One region of the Pseudoalteromonas sp. UBA2102 genome, then DNA from elsewhere that is predicted to be linked to it. Evidence: predicted binding sites of a transcription regulator. Region 1 holds the regulator's gene; the other holds the start of a gene.
The links. Region 1 encodes LexA, which represses DNA repair genes until DNA is damaged. Its sites were predicted from a motif close to TACTGTATNNNNATACAGTA; they were not measured.
Positions count from the first base shown of each region.

Region 2: a site for LexA is predicted at 2,012-2,031, ahead of ruvC (crossover junction endodeoxyribonuclease RuvC). Genes of this name have one in related genera too.

Region 1 is NZ_DCYU01000055.1:51,264-54,779, forward strand. Features, by position in the region: gene coxB (cytochrome c oxidase subunit II) at 1-955, opposite strand, end outside; gene lexA (transcriptional repressor LexA) at 1,428-2,045, opposite strand; gene B2R65_RS06950 (PaaI family thioesterase) at 2,223-2,663, shown strand; gene B2R65_RS06955 (hypothetical protein) at 2,674-3,054, opposite strand; gene B2R65_RS06960 (DUF7218 family protein) at 3,286-3,516, shown strand, end outside.
Region 2 is NZ_DCYU01000047.1:90-3,605, forward strand. Features, by position in the region: partial or broken gene ruvB (Holliday junction branch migration DNA helicase RuvB) at 1-810, opposite strand, end outside; gene ruvA (Holliday junction branch migration protein RuvA) at 818-1,435, opposite strand; gene ruvC (crossover junction endodeoxyribonuclease RuvC) at 1,438-1,962, opposite strand; gene B2R65_RS05755 (ABC transporter permease) at 2,091-3,516, opposite strand, start outside.

The DNA.
Region 1 (3,516 bases):
CTTTTATATCACCCAAAACAATGGGGCTGCCTTTTAACGCAGGAAATACGCCCGGTAAACCCATACCAGTAGGTTGATGACACGCAGCGCAACTTGCCATATACACTTGCTCACCTAGTGTCATTAGCTCTTCTTTAGGAATTGTTGTCTCAAGCAATGCTGCATCAGCAAGTGCGGCTTTTTGCTTAGCTTGCTTAGCATCTGCAAGCCATGCGTTAAAGTCCTCTTGCGATTTAGCTTCAACCACCACGGGCATAAAACCATGATCTTTACCGCACAGCTCTGCACACTGTCCCCGGTAAATACCTTCTTCGTTAATGTTGGTCCACGTTTCGTTGATAAACCCCGGGTTGGCATCTTTTTTAACGGCAAAATCGGGGACCCACCAAGAGTGAATAACATCATCAGAGGTCATTAAAAAACGCACCTTTTGATTAATTGGCAGTACTAAAGGTTTATCAACCTCAAGTAAGTAATTAGGGTTTTTATTAGCAAGGTTGGCTATTTCGTCTTGAGGGGTAGATAAAATAGAGTAAAACTCTACGTCTTCGCCCATATATTCATAATGCCACTTCCACTGTGACCCTGTAATTTTAATGGTTAAGTCGGCCTTACTGGCATCTTCCATCGCAATGAGGGTTTTAGTGGCAGGGATTGCCATGGCAATTAAAATAACAAACGGAATGGCAGTCCAAAGAATTTCTACTTTGGTACTTTCATGAAATTGGGCAGGAACTGCCCCTTTAGATTTACGGTGATGAATCAGTGCCCAAAACATTATTGCGAACACTATCACCCCAATCACACAACATATTAAAAATATGGTCATGTGTAGCTGATATACATTATTACTTATATCGGTTACGCCCTTGCGCATATTGTATTGGCTATTAGCCAGCACTTGCTGCGGGAACATAATCAACACAAGCCACAAGGTAGAGGTCAGTTTACCCATGTGACGGCTCCTTTGATGCTATTGCGAATGCAAAGCGAAGAGGCATACGGCTTAAACGCCAATTCGTTATTTTTATTTTTTAACCAATCTTATTTTTGATTGGTATCGCTAGGACAACAAAAGGTTTGTGTATATTGTGTGTTCTCATAACTAAAAAGCTGTGAGTTATTGTTAGTCCAGCACATTAATGATTAGCTAAAAAACGTACAACAAGCAAGTTTTAGTATAAAAAACAATCAAGTGATATTTTAGTATTGACTAAATGACGGCGTATTAAATTGTTATTTAACAGCCAAGATACGAGCAAAATTAAGGGATGTAACACGCTTAGGAAGATAAAAGTATGAGTGAAAAAAAGTTTACAGCCTAAATAATTTTAGGGCGTTTTGAGACGGTGGAAGGTTTGTTTTTAAAACAAAAATGCACACTAAAAAGTGCGCATTTATAAATATTAATTAAAAATAGTTAAAAATTACATCCAATCGGCATTTCTTATTACGCCAACGGCTAACCCTTCAATATTAAACGATTCGTTTTCAAGGTCTACTTCAATTGGCGTAAACTCTTCGTTTTCGGCGTGTAATAATACTTTTCGGCCTGCTTTTTCTAGGCGTTTTACGGTTACGTCTTCATCTACTCGTGCAACCACAACTTGGCCGTTTTCTGCTGTTTGAGTACGGTGTACGGCAAGCAAGTCACCATCCATAATACCTATATCTTTCATACTCATGCCGTTAACACGCAGTAAAAAGTCGGCGGCTGGTTTAAACATGAGTGGGTCTATTTTACAGTGACTCTCAACATGTTCTTGCGCCAAAATAGGCGAACCCGCTGCAACTCTACCTATTAATGGCAGACCTAGTTGCTCTGGCTCTTCTTCTTCAACCAATTGAATACCACGGCTTGCGCCTGGTTTCATTTTAATAACACCTTTTTTGGCAAGCGCTTTTAAGTGCTCTTCTGCAGCATTGGCACTTTTAAAACCGAGTGTTTGCGCAATTTCGGCACGTGTAGGAGGCATACCAGTGTCTTTAATAAAAACTTTTATTAGTTCGAGTATTTGAGCTTGGCGTTTAGTTAATGGTCGCATACAACTGGTTTTCCATACAGTACATTTAACTGTGAGTATATACAGTTAAATAAAAATCGCAAATTTAAATTGTGCTTTAAAATAGCTAAATACACCGCGCCTGGATAAATTTTAGGTAATTGCAGACGTTCAGTATTTAAAATGCTATAAATTTGCTTTCAATATAAAGGAGTAATTATGAGTATTTGGCATCAACCCATCACATTAGAGCTTTGCAAACAGTTAGATGAGGGAATAAACGGCCAAGGCACGCTGATGAAAACCATGGGCATAGAAATAACCGAAATAGGAGATGATTACCTAGTGGCTACCATGCCTGCTATTCCTGAGCATCATAATCCTATTGGTATGGTACATGGTGGCGCAAATGTGGTACTTGCTGAAACCGTAGCAAGCTACGCCGCTAACTTTGTAGTGGACTTTACAAAATTTTATTGTGTTGGACAGGAAATTAGCGCCAGCCACTTAAAGGCCTCTCGAAATGGCACTTTAACCGCCGTTACTCGTGCATTTCATATTGGTAAGCGCAGTTCTGTATGGGAAATAAAAATAACCAATAGCCGCGGCGAGCTTTGCTGCGTATCAAAAATGACCGCAGCGGTTGTCGAGCGCAAATAGTTAACTATGGCTACTTTTCGATAGGGTAAATCGTTATTTCCATACCAGCGCCAATGGCAGATATACGTAGTAGTGTATCTGCATGTAGAGCTTGGTTAAAACACTTAGGTGACGTGCCCGACTCAAAGCCTATATCAAACGTTCTGCGCGAACAGCTTAGCCACTGCTTAAGCGCATTACGTGAACACGACTCTATTAATTCACATAAGTGGTTGATTGCTTTGTCTGGCGTGGTTATATCACCTGAGGCTTCAATACGCGCCAATTGACGATATTCGTCTTTGTCATAATGCAAAACCATCGCGTTTTTCTTTAAGTCTGCCACTAGGGCGCTAATATCTTGTTTAGACTCAAGCTCTAGATCTACATTTAAAAATTGAATTTCCGACATTGTCTGCTTTTTACCCTCTTATAGTTTCATCGCAAACTTTAACGCAGTTTTACTTTTATACCAAATCAACTAAGCGCTAAACATGGCTTTATTAATAGAAAATACCTGTTTAAACGCCATTGGCATCTAATTTGCCTTATAAAACGGGTTAGGCTAGTTACGCTTAATTTTACCGTTTATGTATGAAAGTTATACACACACTGCGTAATTAAACGCTTCAGGAGGACAATTATGGTAGATCATGGCCCGCAAATTAAAAACGACGATCAATACGATGCGCTTCGAGATGAAGGCATGAGCAAACAAAAAGCTGCGCGCATTGCTAATAGCAATACTCATAAAACCGCTGTTAAAGGCGGCAAAGCCTCAAAGTATGAGCAGCGCACTAAAAAGCAGCTGTACAATAAAGCTAAAGAGCTCGGCATTAGCGGCCGCTCAAAAATGAGCAAACAAGGGCTAATA
Region 2 (3,516 bases), on a different contig from region 1:
AAGTAAGTATTTACGGTCCATGTAATCAAACCCGCTTTTATCTACGTCAATCATATCAAGGGCAAGCTCAGCAACGGAGGCATTTACTGTACCATCTGATTTTACTTGCGTGTAATCGCGCACACGACGTAATAAGCGGTTTGCTATACGCGGTGTGCCTCGCGAGCGTTTTGCAATTTCGGTAGCGCCATCGTCGCACATTTGTAAATCTAGGTAATGTGCAGAGCGCCCCACTATATGCGATAAATCAGCTACCGAGTAAAACTCTAAGCGCTGCACTATGCCAAAACGGTCTCTAAGTGGTGAGGTAAGTGAGCCTGCGCGTGTTGTCGCGCCAATAAGCGTAAACGGTGGTAAGTCTAATTTAATAGAGCGTGCAGCGGGGCCTTCACCAATCATAATATCGAGTTGGTAATCTTCCATTGCGGGGTAAAGTATTTCTTCAACTTGTGGGCTGAGTCTGTGTATTTCATCAATAAACAGCACATCGCCTTCTTCAAGGTTGGTAAGTAATGCAGCAAGGTCGCCGGCTTTTTCAAGTACTGGGCCTGAAGTGGTTTTAATACTTACATTAAGCTCATTGGCAACAATATTAGCAAGCGTGGTTTTACCTAAGCCCGGCGGGCCAAATATTAATAGATGATCAAGTGCTTCACCGCGGCTGCGCGCTGCCTCAATAAATATTTCCATTTGCTGCTTAACATGCGGCTGACCTTTGTAGTCGGCTAAAAGCTTGGGCCTTATTGCGCGGTCTATGGTGTCTTCGTTGGTTTTTTCGCTCGCGTCAATTAAACGATCAGCTTCAATCATGGGTTACTCACAACATTGATTTTAAAGATTCTTTAATAAGAACCTCAGTAGACATATCGGGTTTACTTACCGATTTTACTGCTTTTTGCGCCTGTGGCAATTTATAACCAAGCGCAACAAGTGCCGATACGGCATCGTCTGCAGCATTATTGGCAATTGTTGCATCGCTAGGAGGCTCTATAACGGCATTATCGCTATATGGCGTAAATAAATCGTTACCCCAATCTTTTAAGCGGTCTTTCATTTCTAGCACTAAACGCTCAGCGGTTTTTTTACCCACACCCGGTAATTTAACCAATGTTGTGGCATCTTCGTTGTTTACGCAACTGACAAATTGTTGCGCCGACATGCCCGACAATATTGCTAGGCCTAGTTTAGGGCCCACACCATTTGCTTTTAATAGTTCTCTAAAAAGCGCGCGTTCGGTTTTATTATTAAAGCCAAATAATAGTTGTGCGTCTTCGCGTACTACAAAGTGCGTGTACACGATGGCGTTTTCGCCAATATTGGGTAAGTCGTAAAAACAGGTCATGGGCATTTGTACTTCGTAGCCTACGCCGCTTACTTCTAATAAAATTTCGGGCGGTTGCTTTTCAACTAACGTGCCATTTAAACGGCCAATCATAATTATTTCCTTAAACGTCCTCTAACGGTTTTGCTTGCGCTACCCGCTAGTTTTATTAAATTTTGTTCTGAGTGCGCATGGCAAATTGCAATGGCAAGCGCATCGGCCGCATCGGCTTGCGGTGTGCCAGGTAATTTTAAAATATTTTTTACCATGTGTTGCACTTGCGACTTATCGGCGCCGCCATTACCTACCACGGCTTGTTTAATTTGCCGTGCTGAGTATTCAAATACGGGTAAGTCGGCCATAGAGGCTCCCACTATGGCGGCTCCTCGGGCTTGGCCCAGTTTTAGCGCGGCATCCGGGTTATGCGCCATAAATACTTTTTCTATGGCAAAGGTTTCGGGGGAGAACTGCTCTATTATTTGCGTGATCCCTTGGTAGATCATTTTTAATCGTATGGGGAACTCATGCTCGGCTAATTTAATGCACCCGCTTCCTAAATAGGTAAATTTAGCGCCTTGATGCGCAACCACACCATAACCGGTTAAACGTGAACCTGGGTCTATCCCTAAAATAATGGCCAAACAGCACACTCATTATTGTTATTTTTCAATAACGGTAATAATGCCAGAGCACTGTATAAATTACCAGTGGCGAGTAAAAACAAAAACGCCCGCAACTTAGTGCGGGCGTTTAGCGTTAAAAGTATAGCTTAGGCTAAAGCACGTACTAAGCCTTGGGTATTTTGTTTAAGTTTACAGGCAATCATAAAGTAGCCAAGCGCGGCTACAAACACCCCGCCCGACACTGGCCCTATTAGCCAAATTGCCGGGTGCAATTTACCGGCTAAATCAAACATTTGCTGCTGAACAATCAATAAGGCTACATCACTAAATAATGCAGCTACAAACCCGGCTAAGCCACCTAATAGCAAAAACTCATAAAGCGTCGCATTTTTTATTAACCGCCCTTTGGCGCCTAAAGTTCGCAGTATTACTATTTCCTGCATTCGCTCGCCAAGGCTCGCTTGCACCTGAGATATAAGCACTAATGCGCCACACAAAACCACAATAGCAAGCACAAAGCCAATAGCTAACGACACCTGCTCAATGGTTGATTGTATTTGCTTAACAAAGTTATCTACATCGATTGCGGTAATGGTTGGATAAGTGCGCAGTAACTGGCTAAACGCTTTCTTTTGCTCTGGCTCAATACGCACTGATGAAATATACGTTGCCGGAAAATCTTTTAGCACATCGGGGCTTAAAATAATAAAAAAGTTAGGTTTTAGCGTCGCCCAATTTACTTTACGCACACTGGTAATTTTGGCGTCAAATGATTGCGCACCAATTAAAAATGTTAAAGTGTCGCCTATTTCTACGTCTAGGCGCTCCAGCATAGACTCCTCAACCGATGCCTCACCCACTGCGCCTTCGCCAAACCACTGCCCTTGCACAATTTCGTTTTGGGCTGGCACATTATCAAGCCAGGTTAGATTAAGCTCACGGCCAATGCCTGAACGCGCTTCTTCATCTTTTTTCTCGTTATCTTGCAACGACACTTTACGCGCAACAAGCTCGCCATTTACCGCATTTACTCGCCCACGAATGGTTGGATAAAAATCCGATACTAAAATATCGTTCTCTGCTAGGTAATTATTTACAGGCTCAAGTTCGTTTTGCGTAATATTAACTAAAAATGCATTAGGCGCATCGGCGGGTAATTGAGACTGCCAATCTGAGATCATGTCATTTTTAAGCACAATCAAAAACAATAGCAATTTTATCGCCAACGAAAAGCTAATAAGCTGCACCGCATTTACGTTGGCACGCTTTTGTATAGAGGCAATAGCTAACGACCAGCTGTTGCCTGGTTTTAAGCCTAATTTACGGCCACCGCCAAATATTAGTTTTGAAATAACAAACAAAACCGCAATCAAAGCAAGCGTAGAGACAAATAAAATAAGCGTTATTTTAATGTTGTTACTAAATAACCACATTAATAAAAACACCGTAAGCGCGCTTAAACCTAAGTGCACACGGCTTACCGCTAGTCTGTCGCCTAAATTACGGCGCAATACTCTAAGCGGTGGAATATCAAATAAATCAAGCAGTGGCTTAATAGAGAACATAACCGCA